Regions from separate parts of the Streptomyces sp. NPDC005262 genome, predicted to be linked through region 1. Evidence: riboswitches for the same ligand, from Rfam matches in the RefSeq annotation. Region 1 holds a riboswitch; the other holds the start of a gene.

Region 1 (4,175 bases):
GCACCGCGCTGCCCAGCGGGGTCGAGGCATGGCTCGTGACGCGGTACGCGGACGCCCGGCAGGCCCTCGCCGACACCCGGCTCTCCAAGAACCCGGCGCACCACGACGAGCCGGCGCACGCCAAGGGGAAGACCGGTATCCCGGGCGAGCGCAAGGCGGAGCTGATGACGCATCTGCTGAACATCGACCCGCCCGACCACACGCGGCTGCGCCGCCTCGTGTCGAAGGCGTTCACGCCGCGCCGGGTCGCGGAGTTCGCGCCGCGCGTGCAGGAGCTGACGGACCGCCTCATCGACAACTTCATCGAGGAGGGGAGTGCGGACCTCATCCACGACTTCGCGTTCCCGCTCCCCATCTACGCGATCTGCGATCTGCTCGGCGTTCCGCGCGAGGACCAGGACGACTTCCGGGACTGGGCGGGCATGATGATCCGCCACGGCGGCGGGCCGCGCGGCGGGGTGGCGCGGTCGGTGAAGAAGATGCGCGGCTATCTCGCCGAACTCATCCACCGGAAGCGGGAGAACCCCGGGGGCGATCTGATCTCGGGGCTGATCCGGGCCAGCGACCACGGCGAGCACCTCACCGAGAACGAGGCCGCCGCGATGGCCTTCATCCTCCTCTTCGCCGGCTTCGAGACGACGGTCAACCTGATCGGCAACGGGGTGTACGCCCTGCTGCGCAACCCCGGGCAGCGGGAGCGGCTGCAGCGCTCGCTCGACGCGGGGGCGACGGGGCTGCTGGAGACCGGCATCGAGGAACTGCTGCGGTACGACGGTCCGGTGGAGCTGGCGACCTGGCGGTTCGCCACCGAACCGCTGGTGCTCGGCGGGCAGCGGATCGCGGCGGGCGACCCCGTGCTGGTGGTGCTCGCCGCCGCGGACCGGGATCCGGAAAGGTTCGCCGACCCCGACACACTCGACCTCTCGCGGCGTGACAATCAGCACCTCGGCTACGGTCACGGCATCCACTACTGCCTGGGGGCGCCGCTCGCCCGACTGGAGGGGCAGGCCGCGCTGGCCACGCTTCTGAGGCGCCTCCCGGACCTGCGTCTTGCGGTGGAACCTGCCGATTTGCGGTGGCGTGGGGGGCTCATCATGCGCGGACTGCGCACTCTTCCCGTGGAGTTCCATCCCGGACATCGCTCCGGTGAAGGTGACACTCTGTCAACTCCGTGACTTTCACGTGATCTGCGCTGCATCGACTTGTGACAAGCGTTCGACTGCCGCTACGTTCACCGTTCGACTCACCAGTCACTTGTCAGTCACACGGAAGGCAACCCCATGGGCTCCGCGAACGGCAGACACCGTCGCCCTCGTCAGGCACCCGCCATCGTCGTCGCCGCAGGCGTCACCGGTTCGGCCATCGCCATCCCGCTGCTCGGCGCGGCCGGTGCGCACGCGGCCGACGCCACGACCTGGGACCGGGTCGCCGAGTGCGAGAGCGGCGGAATGTGGAGTGCCGATCTCGGCAACGGCTTCTACGGCGGTCTCCAGTTCTCGCAGGACACCTGGAAGTCGTACGGCGGCGAGGCGTACGCCTCGCGTGCCGACCTCGCCAGCCGCTCCCAGCAGATAGCGGTCGCCGAGAAGGTCCTCGACGACCAGGGGCCACGGGCATGGCCCAGCTGCGCGGTGATCTCCGGGCTCACGGTGGACGGGACGCTTCCGGGTGTCGACCCGGGGAGCCTGCTGTCGGCCGACCCGACGGAGAGCGCGGATCCGTCCGACGAGGCCTCGGACGAGGCGTCGGACAAGGCGAGCGCCGAGGGCGGATCGAAATCGTCGTCGGAGAAGTCGTCCGGCGAGAAGGCGGGCGGGACGTCGGGTCAGGCGTCGAGTGAGCCGTCGGCCGATGTGTCGGATACATCCGGTTCATCCGACTCGTCCCGCTCTTCAGGATCTTCGGGCAGTGAGGCGGGCGGTAAGCACCGTGGTGCGCCGGCCCCCGAGGTGAGCCAGGGCATGGGGACGGGCGGTGACCGCGACTCGGGCCGCCATGCTTCCCGCGGTAACAGCGACGGACGCGACACGCGCGACTCGGCCGCCGACGGCACATACACCGTTCGGCCGGGCGACAACCTCTGGGCGATTGCTGATGCACAGAAGGTTCATGGCGGATGGCCGGCGCTCTATGAGGCCAACAAGAGTGCTGTCGGCGACGACCCGGATCTCATTCTTCCTGGCCAGAGCCTCGATCTCGGTGTGAAGGCGGAGTGAGACCAGTCTGATCAACAGCTTAAATCACCCCAAAAGTAGGGGTAGTTCAGAGGCCTATGTCCACTTATGCGTAAGTGAGACATGGGTCTCTTTGCGTTAATCGGCGTGTCTTGTCCGCCAGGCCTGTCCGCATCGCCCCCCACCTGCGAAAACGGTAATCAGCTGGGCGTGAGTAGGGGATGATTGTCAGTTATGTCCGTCTTTGAATATGGGGGTTGCGTGCGTTTACGGTCGGAACCGCTCGCACCGCGGGCCCCGTCGACCGTCACGCCGAATCCTGCCGTCGGTCGAAGGGAACAGACGCGTAAAGCGCCGTAGGCAGGAGCGGGGGACCCAGGTAAGCGCCGGGACCGATGGCCGAAAGACCGTCAGGACCGGCTTGGGGTGAAGTCGCGTGCTAGGACATGCGACCGGGCAACTCACTTGGCCCGAATCCGACAGCTCACCTCGTAGGCGTCGGTGAGGAGAAATTGCATGCTGCTGAACAGCAAGGGCAAGCACCGTCGCCCCTCCAAGGCCGTCCGTGTGGCCACGCTCGCCGGTGTCGCCGGTGCCGCCATCGCCGTTCCCCTGATGGGTGCCACGGGCGCCTCCGCGGCCTCCGTCGCCACGTGGGACGCCGTCGCCCAGTGCGAGTCCGGTGGCAACTGGTCCATCAACACCGGCAACGGCTACTACGGCGGCCTGCAGTTCTCGCAGTCCAGCTGGGCTGCCGCCGGCGGCACGCAGTACGCCCCGCGGGCCGACCTGGCCACCAAGGCCCAGCAGATCGCCACCGCCGAGAAGCTCCTCGACATGCAGGGTCCGGGTGCCTGGGGCTGCGCCGGCGCCGGCAACCTGTCCAACGACGGTGTCGACCCGGGCGTCGACACCGGCTCCGCCGCCGCGAAGCCGGCCGCGCCGAAGCCTGCCGAGCACACCGAGGCCCCCACCGCCTCCCGCTCGGACCGCGGCACCGCCCCCGAGGCCGCGAAGACCGTCACCACGCCGACCGGCCAGAAGGTCGCGAAGGGTGATGGCGAGTACAAGGTGAAGGCCGGTGACTCGCTCAGCAAGATCGCCGAGGCGCACAAGGTGAAGGGCGGCTGGCACCAGCTGTTCAAGCTGAACAAGGACATCGTCAAGGACGCCGACCTGATCTTCCCGGGTCAGCAGCTCCACCTGACGAAGTAGTACGAGCCTCAGCAGAAAAGCGCTCTCTCTCCTCCCTGAGCACCCCGACCCGGCGCGGATTCCCCCGTACGCGCCGGGTCGGGGTTTCTGCGCTCGGCGTTCAACTGTTGTGGTTACCGCTCAGTAGATTTTTGAACATTTGCCCGTCTACGGGTGTCCTTGGGTCCTTTTTCGTCCCAGGAGGCGGGCGGTCGCCGAACGCAGTGGGCCAAGGCGGTTAGGCTCTTGGCGCAAGGCCAAAGCGACCCTGCACAACCAGCGTCATATCCCAGAAGGAGATGCCTCGTGCCGTCCATCGACGTCGTCGTAGCCCGGGAAATCCTCGACTCCCGCGGAAACCCCACGGTCGAGGTCGAGGTTGGCCTCGACGACGGCAGCACCGGCCGTGCTGCTGTTCCGTCCGGCGCCTCCACCGGTGCGTTCGAGGCCATTGAGCTTCGCGACGGTGACCCCAACCGCTACCAGGGCAAGGGCGTCGAGAAGGCCGTCCTCGCCGTGATCGAGCAGATCGGCCCGGAGCTCGTCGGCTACGACGCGACCGAGCAGCGGCTGATCGACCAGGCGATGTTCGACCTGGACGCCACCGAGAACAAGGGCTCGCTCGGCGCCAACGCCATCCTCGGCGTCTCGCTGGCCGTCGCGCACGCCGCCTCCGAGGCCTCGGACCTGCCGCTGTTCCGCTACCTCGGTGGCCCGAACGCGCACCTGCTGCCCGTCCCGATGATGAACATCCTCAACGGTGGGTCGCACGCCGACTCCAACGTGGACATCCAGGAGTTCATGATC
Region 2 (4,175 bases), on a different contig from region 1:
TTGCCGCCCATGTGCGGTATTCCGGCACAGAGTTCACCGCTTCGAGCGACAGATATATGCATATCTTGGTGGATCGCCGTCGCGGAGGGCCGCATCAGTGGCAGTCTGGCGCGAAGCGCATCCCGGGTCGATCGCGGGTCGGTCCGGGCGGGAAAAGGACGGCTCGCCATGGCAGACCATCAAGAAGCAAGTGTCACTCTGCCGAGCGAGCCGCTCTCGGTCTCCTCGGCCCGGAGATACGTGGCGGAAGTGCTCGCCGACTGGGGTCTCCCCGATGACACGGAGACTGCCGACACCATCCGGCTCATCGTCTCCGAGCTCACCACCAACGCCGTCCAGCACACCTTCGGCCAGTCGCCGACCTTCACCGTGGACCTGCGGCTGGAGCGGGAGGAGCAGTTGCATCTCGGGGTGACGGACAGCCACCCCCGCTGGCCCCAGCGGCTGCCCGCCGCCGTGCGGCAGGACAACGGACGCGGCATGGTGATCATTCGCTGTCTGGCCAAGGAGTACGGCGGACGCCTCACGGTCACGCCGACCGCCGAGGGAGGCAAGACCGTCTGGATCGCGCTCCCCTGGACTCTCCCCGTCCAGACTTGACCACGGTCCTCGCAGACCCGGAATCGGGTCCGGCCCGGACGTCGTGTCGCCGGCGGTCGGCGGCGTCGGCTGCCGACCCGACGCGTGGTCACTGCCCGGCAGTCCTCCCGAAGCCGCCGCGCAGCAGTGCGCACAGCGTCGCGGCCGCCCCACTCGCCCGGTCGCCGTGGTGCACCACCGAGATGGTCCGCCGGAAGGCCGCGGGTTCCAGCCGTCGCACGGACAGGGGCGTCGGCGCCATCGCGGCGACCATCTCGGGCACCACCGCCATCCCGATCCCCGCACTGACCAGGGCGCACACCAGCGCATAACCTGGTGACTCGCAGACCACGGCGGGTGTAGCGCCCGCCTCGGCCAGGGCGTTCTCCACCCCCTGGCGGGGCGGATGGGCCGGCGCGCTGCTGATCAGCGGCCGGCCGGCCAGTTCCGTCACCGGCAGCCGTCCCGTTCCCTCGGCCAGCATCTGTCCGACCGCCGTGATCAGCACCAGCTCCTCGACCAGCAGCGGTTCGACACGGACGCCGGAAGGCAGCGGCACCGCGGACGCCGGCTCGTATGCGTGGGTCAGGGCGAGATCGACCTCGCCCGCGGCCACCGCGGCGATCCCGTCGGGTGGCTCGTAGTCCGCGACAGCCAGCTCCACGTCGGGATGGGCGCGGCGGAAGGCGCTCAGGACGGGCGGCAGCAGATGGATACCCGCGGTGGTGAACGTGCCGACCCGGAGGCGTCCGCCGGAGAGCCCGGCGAGCCGCGTCAGTTCGTGCCGGGCCCGGTCCATCTCGTCGAGGACCCGCCGGGCGCGGACGACCAGCAGTTCGCCCGCGGCCGTAAGACGCGCGCCGCGGTGGTGGCGGACCAGCAGCGGGGTGCCCGCCTCCCGCTCCAGCTTGGCGAGCTGCTGGGAGAGCGCGGGCGCGGTGTAGCCGAGACGGGCGGCCGCACGCGTGATCGAACCCGCCTCGGCGACCGCCACCAGTGCCGCAAGGCGTGTCGGGTCGAACATTAAGCGTTCCTTTTGGCCCACCCAGAAGATTGCAAGTACATGGTGAAGGCTACTGCGGTCCATGGTGGACCCATGGACGCACAACTGATCGCCTTCGTAGGGGTGGCCGCCGGGATGGTGGCACTGCCGGGCGCCGACTTCACCGTGGTCGTACGGAACGCTCTCGCCTCACGGGCGGCCGGGGTGGCGACGGCGCTCGGCGTTGCCGGCGGACTGCTCGTCCACACCGCGCTGGCCGTCGCCGGGCTCGCGGCGGTTCTGGTCACCGTGCCCGCGCTGTTCCGCACCGTGCAGTTCCTCGGCGGGGCGTACGTCCTCCACCTGGGGATCAGCGCCCTGCACGCGGCACGGCGCCGCACCACGGACGGGGGCTCGGACCCGGGACCGGACGCGGGGCGGGTCGGTGGGCCTTCCGTGACCGGATACGGACGCGCGCTGCGCCAGGGCTTTCTGACCAACGCCCTGAACCCGAAGGCGCCCGTGCTCTTTCTCAGCCTGCTGCCGCAGTTCGTTCCGGACGGGCAGCCGCCCGTGTCCCGGACCCTGCTGCTGGCCACCGTGGTCGTGCTGCTCGCGCTGATCTGGTTCCCGGCCGTGGCGCTCCTGGTGGACCGTCTGGGCCGGTGGCTGCGCCGGCCGCGTGCCGCCCGCGCCATCGAGGGCGGCAGCGGCGCGGCGCTCACCGCGCTGGGCCTGGTGCTGGTCACCGGCCCCCTGCTGCACTGACGGGCGGAGGTGACCGGCAACCTGCATGGCGGAAGAGGCGGGGGTCAGCGGACCCGTCCGTACCAGACACTCCTCGTCCAGATCTTCTCCAGCCGCACCACGGCACCGGTCTTCGGCGAGTGCCAGATCCTGCCCCTACCGGCGTAGATCCCTACGTGGTAGACGCTGCGACCCCAGTGGAAGAAGACCAGATCGCCGCGGCGCCGCTGCGAGGCCGAGATGTGCCGGGTCTTGTTGTACTGCTGCTGGGCCGTGCGGGGGAGCTTCTTGCCCACCCTTTTGAACACGTACATCGTCAGACCCGAACAGTCGAAGCGGTGGGGACCTGTGGCCCCGTACCGGTACGGCGACCCCTTCTTCGACGCGACGATGTTGAGCGCCTTCGTCGAATGAGCCGCGGCCTGGGCTTCGGCCACACCGCCGGGGGCGATCGCGGAGCCGCCGACGGCGGCGAGCGTCAGAACCGTGGCGGTACCGGCCCGGGTGAGCAGAGACGGGACATGAACCTGCGCAGTCATGCGCAACCCTTCGTCAGCCGCCTGTGAAGGATGACCTGTCGGGTTCGGGCTGGCGAAGTTGCCCGGCCGCACTCGGCGGCTTCACCCCGAGGGTCGACCGGATGTCCGGTCGACCCGTTGTGCTCGGGTCCTCCACTCCTGCCGATCCACTTCCGTCGACCAGGCATCCGGGCGGCGGCAGGACTCGGCGTCCACCCGGACCGCCCCGCCGCGGTGGCGGGGGCTTGTCGTCTCACGGATCTTGACTCACCGAGTGCCGGATTTCCTAGGATTGGAAGCGATATGGAAGTTTTGTCGTGATTGATCCGTACGGGTGGGTACGGTAGTTACGCGAACCCGACCCGGTCGCCCCGACCGGCCCCGTACCAGCGGCGGAATGGCAGACTCCGTTCACCGGCCACGCTGGAGGCGCAAGTTGAACAATCCCTCGCGCGGGGGATCTCCTACGCCGAACGAGCGAGGAATTTTGATCAGGCCGCCGGGCGTGTCGCGGAAGGGAGTTGATCAACTTGTCTGGGCAGGGGGCACGGTGACCCGCCGGGCCCGACGCTCCCCGTCCAGGACGCGAAGCGCTCGCGCCAAGGTGGCGGCGTGGATCTGTGCTTCACCTCGCTCGTGCATCAACGCGAGTGCGTTGCGCAGGGCGACGGCCCGCGAGGCGAGTGCCTGCGCCGCTCGCAGCGCGCCGTAGGTGTCGCTGTCGTGGGCGGGGTTGATCCGCCCCAGCTGGTCGAGCACTTCCAGATAACGGTCGATGAACTCGCCCTCGGCGCGCGTCAGTGCGGGCAGCGGCGGGAACTCCGGTGGCTGCATCCGGTGTTCACCTCGCGCCGTTCGGCGGGAGTGACGGCTTGCGGTTCTCCAGTACGTGGTCCACCAGGCCGTACGCCTTGGCGCCCGGGGCATCGAGGATGAGGTCGCGCTCGATGTCCGCGGCGATCTGCTCGGCAGTTCGCCCGCTGTGACGGGCCAGCAGGCGGGTGAGCTGCTCACGGATGCGGATCAGTTCCCGTGCCTCGATCTCCAGATCGGACGGCTGGCCCTGCAGCGGCTCGGGAAGCGCGGGCTGCTGCACGACGACCCTGGCGCCGGGGAGGGCGTGCCGCCGGCCGGGAGCGCCCGCGGCGAGCAGCAGGGCCGCGCTGGAACCGGCCTGTCCGAGGCAGAAGGTCTCCACCTCGCAGGTGAGGTACTCCATCGTGTCGTAGATCGCTGCCATGGCGTCGAAGGAGCCGCCGGGGGAGTTGATGTAGAGGGAGACGGGGCGGTCGGGCGCCGCGTGTTCCAGGTACATGAACTGCGCGATCAGGTCGGTGGCGGCGGTGTCG

The links. A riboswitch is a leader RNA that binds a small molecule or an ion and turns the genes downstream of it on or off. The one in region 1 is predicted to bind cyclic di-AMP.
Region 2: another riboswitch for cyclic di-AMP. It lies ahead of ACFYP5_RS27715 (C40 family peptidase); the one in region 1 lies ahead of ACFYP5_RS19405 (transglycosylase family protein).

The regions. Positions count from the first base shown of each region.
Region 1 is NZ_JBIAKK010000007.1:95,690-99,864, reverse strand. Features, by position in the region: gene ACFYP5_RS19415 (cytochrome P450) at 1-1,175, shown strand, start outside; gene ACFYP5_RS19410 (transglycosylase family protein) at 1,281-2,216, shown strand; cyclic di-AMP (ydaO/yuaA leader) riboswitch at 2,517-2,687, shown strand; gene ACFYP5_RS19405 (transglycosylase family protein) at 2,691-3,389, shown strand; gene eno (phosphopyruvate hydratase) at 3,675-4,175, shown strand, end outside.
Region 2 is NZ_JBIAKK010000013.1:113,525-117,699, reverse strand. Features, by position in the region: gene ACFYP5_RS27730 (ATP-binding protein) at 169-600, shown strand; gene ACFYP5_RS27725 (LysR family transcriptional regulator) at 689-1,603, opposite strand; gene ACFYP5_RS27720 (LysE family translocator) at 1,676-2,329, shown strand; gene ACFYP5_RS27715 (C40 family peptidase) at 2,374-2,847, opposite strand; cyclic di-AMP (ydaO/yuaA leader) riboswitch at 2,851-3,047, opposite strand; gene ACFYP5_RS27710 (hypothetical protein) at 3,352-3,660, opposite strand; gene ACFYP5_RS27705 (ATP-dependent Clp protease proteolytic subunit) at 3,668-4,175, opposite strand, start outside.